DNA from 2 places in the Pseudomonas sp. P4_C4 genome. Region 1 is predicted to be linked to the other one. Evidence: predicted binding sites of a transcription regulator. Region 1 holds the regulator's gene; the other holds the start of a gene.
What was found. The regulator sigma-54, encoded in region 1, starts transcription at its own class of promoters, with help from an activator protein. The targets are predictions, from matches to a motif close to ANTGGCATNNANNTTGCTNT.

Region 1 (4,565 bases):
CAGTAAGGGTTGGGCAGGCAACGCACATCGAACACCAGGTCGGCGTCCACCGGCATGCCACGCTTGAACCCGAAGGATTCCACCAGGAACGCAGTGCCCGGCTCGGGCTGATTCAACAGACGCAGTTTGATGGCGTCGCGCAGCTGGTACAGGTTCAGGCTGGTGGTGTTGATCTTGAGATCGGCGAGGTCGGCAATCGGCCCGAGCAGGTCGCTCTCGACGCTGATGGCTTCGGCCAGCGAGCGGTTGGCGTTGGTCAGGGGGTGACGTCGGCGGGTTTCCGAGAAGCGCTTGAGCAAGGTTTCTTCGTCGGCATCCAGGTACAGCACATCGCACTGGATGTGGCGGTTGCGGACTTCTTCGAGCAGATCGGGGAAGCGTGACAGGTGGCTGGGCAGGTTGCGCGCATCAATGGAAACGGCGACCAGCGGCTGTAGCAGCTCGGTATGAATCAAGGCTCGTTCGGCCAGTTCCGGCAGCAGACCGGCAGGCAGGTTGTCGATGCAGTAGTAGCCGTTGTCCTCAAGAACGTCGAGGGCGGTACTTTTACCTGAGCCGGAACGGCCACTGACGATGATCAAGCGCATGATTACTGACCGTTTTGCTCGTCCAGGACAACCTGATACAGGGCTTCGTTGCTTGCAGCATTACGCAGTTTTTCGCGAACTTCCTTGCGGTCGAGCATGCTGGCGATTTGTCGCAGCAGCTCAAGGTGCGCATCGGTGGCGGCTTCCGGGACCAGCAATACGAACAGCAAGTCAACCGGCGCGCCGTCGATGGCGTCGAAGTCGATAGGGGCGTCCAGGTGCATCAATGCACTGATGGGTGAAACACAGCCCTTGAGACGGCAGTGTGGAATAGCGATGCCGTTGCCAAAACCGGTGGAGCCGAGTTTTTCACGGGCAATCAGTGCCTCGAAGACATCTTGCATCTCCAGGGCCGGCACTTCGCGGGCGATCAGATTGGCAATTTGCTCGAGGGCTTTCTTTTTACTGCCGCCCGGCACGTTCACCAGGGAACGGCCGGGGGTCAGGATACTTTCAAGTCGGATCATGGGTTGGGAGTGTTAACGACCGGTTGCACCCTGGAGGAGGCTCTGGGTCTTTTCCTTATGCTTTTTGAGTTGTTTATCCAGCTTGTCGGTGAGTGCGTCGATCGCGGCGTACATATCGGTATGTTCCGCGTTGGCGACCACTTCATTCCCGGGAATATGCAGCGTGGCTTCGATTTTCTGCTTCAGTTTTTCGACGGTCATCGTGACCTGCACATTAGTGATCTTGTCGAAATGTCGCTCCAATCGTTCGAGTTTTTCGCCGATGTAGGTGCGAAGAGGTTCGGTCACTTCCAGTTGGTGTCCACTGATGTTGACTTGCATACAGCTTCTCCTTCGTTGCCAGTGCATAAAGCGGCAGGCAGAAATGCCTGCCACTGGAACGCTGTGGCGTGGCTCTACATCAACCGCTTGCGTTCGCTCGAAGGCGCGATCCCGAGGGATTCGCGGTACTTGGCGACGGTGCGGCGAGCCACCTGAATGCCTTGTGCCTCCAGTAAACCAGCGATCTTGCTGTCACTCAATGGCTTTTTCTGATTTTCCGCGGCAACCAGTTTTTTGATGATCGCGCGGATCGCCGTGGACGAGCATTCGCCGCCTTCGGAGGTGCTGACGTGACTGGAGAAAAAGTACTTCAGTTCATAAATGCCCCGGGGGGTGTGCATGAACTTCTGGGTGGTCACCCGTGAAATCGTCGACTCATGCATGCCGACCGCTTCGGCGATGTCATGCAGGACCAGCGGCTTCATGGCTTCGTCGCCATATTCGAGGAAACCACGCTGATGCTCGACGATCTGGGTGGCAACCTTCATAAGGGTTTCATTGCGGCTTTGCAGGCTCTTGATGAACCAGCGGGCCTCCTGCAACTGATTGCGCATGAACGTGTTGTCGGCGCTGGTGTCGGCGCGGCGCACGAAACCAGCGTACTGGGCGTTGACCCGCAGCCGTGGCACCGACTCCTGATTCAGCTCCACCAGCCAGCGCTCGTTGTCCTTGCGCACGATAACGTCAGGAACGACATACTCGGCTTCGGTGGACTCGATCTGCGAACCCGGGCGCGGGTTGAGGCTCTGGACCAGCTCGATGACCTGGCGTAGTTCATCTTCCTTGAGCTTCATGCGGCGCATCAGTTGGCTATAGTCGCGGCTGCCAAGCAAGTCGATGTAATCGGTGACCAGGCGCTTGGCCTCAGCCAGCCAAGGGGTCTTGGCGGGTAGCTGGCGCAATTGCAGCAGCAGGCATTCGCCCAGGTTGCGGGCGCCGATGCCGGCGGGCTCGAATTGCTGGATGCGATGCAGGACCGCTTCGATTTCGTCCAGTTCGATGTCCAGTTCCGGATCGAAGGCGTCGAGGATTTCCTCGAGGGTTTCGTCCAGGTAGCCCTGATTGTTGATGCAGTCGATCAGGGTCACGGCGATCAGGCGATCGGTGTCGGACATCGGGGCCAGGTTCAGTTGCCACAGCAAGTGGCTTTGCAAGCTTTCGCCGGCCGAGGTACGGGTGGTGAAGTCCCACTCGTCGTCGTCATTGCTGGGCAGGCTGCTGGCGCTGGTCTGGTAAACGTCTTCCCACGCGGTGTCGACGGGGAGTTCGTTGGGGATGCGCTCGTTCCAGTCACCCTCATCGAGGTTATCAACCGTCGGGGCGGTTTCCTGGTAGGAGGGTTCCTGGATGTCGGTGTTGGGCTTCTGTTCGGCGTTGTCGGCCAAGGGGTCGGTGTTATCGAAGTCGTCGCCTTCTTCCTGGCGTTCGAGCATCGGATTGGACTCCAGGGCCTCCTGGATTTCCTGTTGCAGGTCCAGGGTCGACAATTGGAGCAGGCGGATAGCCTGTTGCAGCTGCGGTGTCATCGTCAGCTGCTGGCCCATTCTCAAGACTAGCGATGGTTTCATGGCAGGGGCTTAACACCTTATTCGCCGGCGCACACGCGCCATCCACTACAGGGCGCCGGGGCGCCAAACATAAGCAAATTATATGCCTGAAACTGTAGAGTTTGCCTAGAGCGCTGTAACAATAAAAAGCTGCAATGTTTTGTTGACAGGTTGCTCCGGCCGGCTCTTGAACATCTTTGAGGCGTCGTGTTTGCCTAGAGCGCTGTAACAATAAAAAAGAGTTGTTTTTTATCGAGACAAGCGCTCGTCGACCAGTCTCGCATCTCGGTGTCTTACAGGCGGAATTCGTGGCCCAGGTACACTTCCTTCACCAGGTCGTTGGCCAGGATGGTTTCAGCGTCGCCTTCGGCGATCAGTTGGCCGTCGTTGACGATGTAGGCGGTTTCGCAGATATCCAGGGTTTCACGAACGTTGTGGTCGGTGATCAGCACGCCAATGCCTTTGGCCTTGAGGTGGTGAATGATCTGCTTGATGTCCCCGACCGAAATCGGGTCCACGCCGGCGAAGGGTTCGTCGAGGAGGATGAATTTCGGGTTGGTGGCCAGGGCTCGGGCGATTTCCACGCGACGGCGCTCACCACCAGACAGGCTCATGCCGAGGTTGTCGCGGATGTGGCTGATGTGGAATTCCTGCAGCAGGCTTTCCAGTTCCTTGCGCCGACCGGCCTTGTCGAGTTCCTTGCGGGTCTCGAGGATGGCCATGATGTTGTCGGCCACCGACAGTTTGCGGAAGATCGATGCTTCTTGCGGCAGGTAGCCGATACCAGCCTTTGCGCGGCCGTGCATCGGCTGGTGGCTGATGTCCAGGTCATCGATCAGGACGCGGCCCTGGTCGGCCTGCACCAGACCGACGATCATGTAGAAGCAGGTGGTCTTGCCGGCACCGTTCGGGCCAAGCAGGCCGACGATCTGACCGCTGTCGATGGACAGGCTGACGTCGCGCACGACCTGGCGGCTCTTGTAGCTCTTGGCCAGATGCTGAGCTTTCAGAGTTGCCATTACTGGGCCTTTTTCTCGTCGGTTTTCTTCTTCGGCTGGATCACCATGTCGATACGCGGACGCGACTCGGTCACCTTGCTGCCGGTGGCGCGACCGGCGCTGGCCAGCTTCTTCTCGGTGTCGTAGACGATTTTCTCACCTTGGGTGGTGTTGTTGTCCTTGTCGATGACTTTGGCCTTGTCGATCAGCACAACGCGATTTTGCGTTGCGTGGTACTGGATGGTCACACCCCAGCCCTGGACGGGTTTGGTGTCGCCCGCCGTTTGCAGTTGCTCGAAGTAGGCCAGGTTGCCCACCGAGGTAACCACGTCGATGTCGCCATTCGGGGTGCGGGTCATGGTCACCTTGTTGCCGGTAACCTTCATCGTACCTTGGGTAATGATCACGTCACCGGTATAGATGGCAATACCTTGCTTGTCGTCCAGTTGGGCATCGTCGGCCTGAATGCGGATAGGCTGCTGTTGATCTTCCGGCAGAGCCCAGGCGCTCACGCTTCCCAGTGCTGCGCCCAGACTGAGCAAAATCGGGAGGGTTTTAACGAGCCTCATACTGTCCTCTTACGTTCGATAGCAGGTGTATCCTGCTTTCTTTCAAATACGCCTTCATTCCCTTGCCAGTCGATAC
Region 2 (4,565 bases), on a different contig from region 1:
CCTGTAGGAGCTGCCGAAGGCTGCGATCTTTTTTGGCTTGCGCTATCCTTCGCGCCCTCAACATTCCCCTCGCTACAGGATCCGCTCCATGAAAGCCGCACTTGTCGAACTCATCAGCAAAATCAGCTCCGGGTGCATGGGCGAAGACGAAATCCTCAAGGTCGCGGACGAAGCGGCCCAGGCCTACGCCGATCAGGATGCTTTCCTGACCGCCAATCCGGACATCAACTACGACGACAGCTTCCCGATCCCGCTGGGTGAGTGGGTGGTGGTCGGCAGCCTGCCGGAAACGGTGCTGTTCCAGGCGGACACCTACATGGATCTGTTCGCGCAAATCGTCGCCTCGTTCGGTCCGGGGGTGGAGTTCAATCTCAAGCCCAAGCAACTGGCGAAGACCGAAGCCCTGACCGCGCTCAACCGCATCCAGGTGCAGATGAGCAGCATGAACAAGGAAAACGGTGGCTACACGCTGATGAATTTCAGCCAGTTGCTCGATGACGAGTTGCAGGTGGTGCTGGTCTACGGCAATGACCTGCCACGCGTGCTGGAATTGAGCGCCGAAGTCGGCATCGTGGCCGCGCCATCCCTGGAAGCCTTGAAAGTGGCGATCCACGTCTGATAGCCAAACACTGTCAATAAAAAGGAACCCTCGCGACGACCGTCTATCCTGAGAGGGCAAATCACTCTTCAGGAGCGTCACCATGGGTTCCACGTTCAACAGCCTGGTTGCCTTGATCATTTTTGCCCTGGACATCTGGGCCATCATCAACGTCTTCAAAAGTAGCGCCGAGACCGGGATGAAAATCCTCTGGGTGCTGCTGATTGCGCTATTGCCAGTGCTGGGACTGATCATCTGGGCCATCGCCGGACCGCGGGGCAACGTCAAATTCTGAACAGGCGACACTGAACCTGTGGGAGCGAGCCTGCTCGCGAAGAACGATAACGCGGAGCCACTGACACCGCATCGGCCGCTTCGCGAGCAGGCTCGCTCCCACAATGTTCTGCGGGTACTTCGATGACGAAGGTTCGACCTGTCATGTTCCGCGACGTAGAATGCGCGCCTTTCCCGGTCAATCGATACGATCGAATGACCATCATGGGCGGGTAACCGTCCGTTGCCACCCGCATTCATCGGAGCACTTCCCATGAGCAACACCCCGACCAGCGACTACCTGGAAACCCTTTACGAAGGCTACGGCCAGCGTTTTCGCATGGAAAAACTGCTGCACGAAGTGCGCACCGAGCACCAGCACCTGGTGATCTTCGAGAACCCGCGCATGGGCCGGGTGATGGCGCTGGACGGCGTGATCCAGACCACCGAAGCCGACGAGTTCATCTATCACGAAATGCTGACTCACGTGCCGATCCTCGCCCATGGCACCGCCAAGCGTGTGCTGATCATCGGCGGCGGCGACGGCGGCATGTTGCGTGAAGTGGCCAAGCACCGCAGTGTCGAGCACATCACCATGGTCGAGATCGACGGCACCGTGGTCGACATGTGCAAGGAATTCCTGCCGAACCACTCCAAAGGTGCATTCGAAGATCCACGCCTGAACCTGGTGATCGACGACGGCATGCGTTTCGTCGCCACCACCACTGAAAAATTCGACGTGATCATTTCCGACTCCACCGACCCGATCGGACCGGGGGAAGTGCTGTTCTCGGAAAACTTCTACCAGGCCTGCCACCGCTGCCTGAACGAAGGCGGCATTCTGGTGACGCAGAACGGCACGCCGTTCATGCAGATCGAAGAAGTGAAGACCACCGCCGGTCGCCTGCGCAGCCTGTTCCCGGACTGGCACTTCTACCAGGCCGCCGTGCCGACCTACATCGGTGGCTCGATGACCTTCGCCTGGGGCGCCACCAATACCGCTTATCGCCAACTGTCTCGTGAAACCCTGCAACAGCGTTTCGCCGGCAGCGGCATCGTCACCCGCTACTACAACCCGGAAATCCACATCGGCGCCTTCGCCTTGCCGCAGTACGTTCTGCAGGCTGTGGGCAAGCCAAGCAACGACTGAAAGTAGGACGCAACCCTTGTGGGAGCGAGCAGGCTCGCTCCCACAGTTCCATGATTTCATGCCAACACCCCATAAACCGTTTGAACGATCACTCAGGGCAAAAGTCCAGATAGATGTAAGCCCATTTGCGGGTTTGTTCTAGGAGGCTCTGATGCAAAAGTGGAAAATCACTTTCGTGGATGATCACGGTGAAACTGTCGACGAAGTCTTTGAGTGCGACGAGTGCCCGGATAACGAACGCGCTGCCAAACTCATCAAGGCCCGGCTCCTTCCTATTGCCGCCGAACTGGATCTGAACGATCTGGAAGGGCGAACCGCTGACGCCAGCGTCAAGAACCTCAAGACCCAGAACAGCATTCAAATCCTCGGCATTACTCCAATCTGAACGGCACCTGTCGCATTCACATCCAGGCCTTGGCAGAGGCTCTATCTTGAGGCTACTCTGCAAGCGAGATCAGCGAATGAATCGCTAAGGTCTGGTCTTGTCAGCTCCATGCTTGTTTCCCGCCGGCACATCGGTTGCCGTCGCTCGCGCTGTTCGGTTGCGGGTGAGGGAGTACGGAAAGTCTATCCATCGTTTTGAGGAGGACGTTTCATGAGCACAGCCTATCAAGAAGACATCAGCAGCAGCGTGTTGCGCCGCATGAAAGAAGGCGGTTTTGACTTTTCGCGGTTTCATCCCATCGAGTTCTACGCCATTTTCCCGGACGAGGAGCGGGCACGCAGGGCGGCAGGTCATTTCCACCGTGGTGAAGCCCTGGATGCGCAAGTCAGTGTGCGCGACGATGGCGCCTGGGCGCTGGAGTTGTGCAAAGTCATGTATGCCACCTACGACGACATCGGCGATTTCGAACAGGGTTTCGAAGCGGTGGTCGAGCCGTTGGGCGGCATCATCGAAGGCTGGGGTGTGAAACAAGAGGTACGAGGGCGACTCGCATAATCTTATGAACAGTGACAACCGGCAATGACGGCTGACCTTCGGGTTGGCCGTTTTCGTTTTCGCCGACAGGACATTGAACACGACCCCGTAGGAGCTGCGGTGCGGCGATCCGACTTGCCAGCGAAGGCGTCCCCGAAGAGCGACGCATGACTCAGGGGCCCCTTCGCCAGCAAGCTGGCTCCTACAGACTATGCTGGTGATAGGCGATCACAGCGCCTTGCAATGAAGCGGGGGCAATCAGGTTGGGGCATTTGTCGCACAGGATTGGTGCGGCGCGTGCGTCTTGATTATCCAACCGATTGAAATCTAAGCGTTTATGCCGATGGCACGGGCCTTGCGAAGGTCTGGACGTCCGAGTGACAAGGAGTACGGCATGATCCGCAACTATTTTGATGAGATGTACGATGCCGGCGGCCAGGTCCGCCCGCATTATCGGGAGTTTGCCCGTTGGCTGGCCGAGACGCCTGACGAGCTTCTGGCACAACGGCGACGCGAGGCCGATCTGCTGTTTCATCGCGCCGGGATTACTTTCACGCTCTACGGTGATGAGCAAGGGACAGAGCGCCTGATTCCCTTCGACACCATTCCCCGCAGCATCCCCGCCAGCGAGTGGCGCGTCGTCGAGCGCGGCTGCATCCAGCGGGTCAAGGCGTTGAACATGTTCCTCGCCGACCTCTACCACGAACAGCGCATCATCAAGGCGGGCATCATTCCGGCCGAGCAGGTGCTGGCCAACGAGCAGTACCAGTTGGCGATGCAGGGCCTGGATCTGCACCGCGATATCTACTCGCACATCTCCGGCGTCGACCTGGTGCGTGACGGCGATGGCACCTACTACGTGCTCGAAGACAATCTGCGCACACCGAGCGGCGTCAGCTACATGCTCGAAGACCGCAAGATGATGATGCGCCTGTTCCCCGAGCTGTTCGCGGCGCAACGCATCGCTCCTATCGACCATTACCCGAACCTGCTGCTCGACACACTGAAAAGCTCAAGCCCGATCGATAACCCGAGCGTGGTGGTGCTGACGCCGGGGCGCTTCAACAGTGCGTTCTTCGAACATGCGTTCCTGGCGCGGGAAATGGGCGTGGAACTGGTGGAGGGCGCTGACCTGTTCGTGCGTGACGACAAGGTCTACATGCGCACCACCGACGGGCCGAAAGCGGTTGACGTGATTTATCGTCGCCTTGACGACGCCTTCCTCGATCCCCTGGCCTTCAACCCGGAATCGATGCTTGGCGTGCCGGGGCTGTTGTCGTCCTACCGTTCCGGCAACGTGGTGCTGGCCAATGCCATCGGCACGGGGGTGGCGGACGACAAGTCGGTGTATCCGTTCGTTACCGACATGATCCGTTTCTATCTGGACGAAGAACCGATCCTGAAGAACGTGCCGACCTGGCAGTGTCGTAATCCGTCTGAGCTTTCCCACGTGTTGGCCAATCTTCCAGAACTGGTGGTCAAGGAAACTCAGGGCTCCGGCGGCTACGGAATGCTGGTGGGGCCGGCGGCGACGGCGGCGGAAATCGAAGCCTTCCGCGCGCGGATCATCGCCAAGCCCCATGCGTATATCGCGCAACCGACGCTGTCGCTGTCGACCTGTCCGA

Region 2: the regulator sigma-54 is predicted to act here: its motif matches at 3,283-3,302, upstream of AC1DXW_RS12240 (circularly permuted type 2 ATP-grasp protein).

What each region holds. Positions count from the first base shown of each region.
Region 1 covers NZ_JBFUID010000008.1:106,926-111,490, forward strand. Annotated here, with positions in the region: gene rapZ (RNase adapter RapZ) at 1-587, opposite strand, end outside; gene ptsN (PTS IIA-like nitrogen regulatory protein PtsN) at 590-1,054, opposite strand; gene hpf (ribosome hibernation-promoting factor, HPF/YfiA family) at 1,067-1,375, opposite strand; gene AC1DXW_RS07030 (RNA polymerase factor sigma-54) at 1,450-2,943, opposite strand; gene lptB (LPS export ABC transporter ATP-binding protein) at 3,216-3,941, opposite strand; gene lptA (lipopolysaccharide transport periplasmic protein LptA) at 3,941-4,489, opposite strand; gene lptC (LPS export ABC transporter periplasmic protein LptC) at 4,476-4,565, opposite strand, start outside.
Region 2 covers NZ_JBFUID010000019.1:41,056-45,620, forward strand. Annotated here, with positions in the region: gene AC1DXW_RS12215 (hypothetical protein) at 89-619, shown strand; gene AC1DXW_RS12220 (PLD nuclease N-terminal domain-containing protein) at 702-893, shown strand; gene speE (polyamine aminopropyltransferase) at 1,146-2,021, shown strand; gene AC1DXW_RS12230 (hypothetical protein) at 2,173-2,406, shown strand; gene AC1DXW_RS12235 (ribonuclease E inhibitor RraB) at 2,617-2,961, shown strand; gene AC1DXW_RS12240 (circularly permuted type 2 ATP-grasp protein) at 3,335-4,565, shown strand, end outside.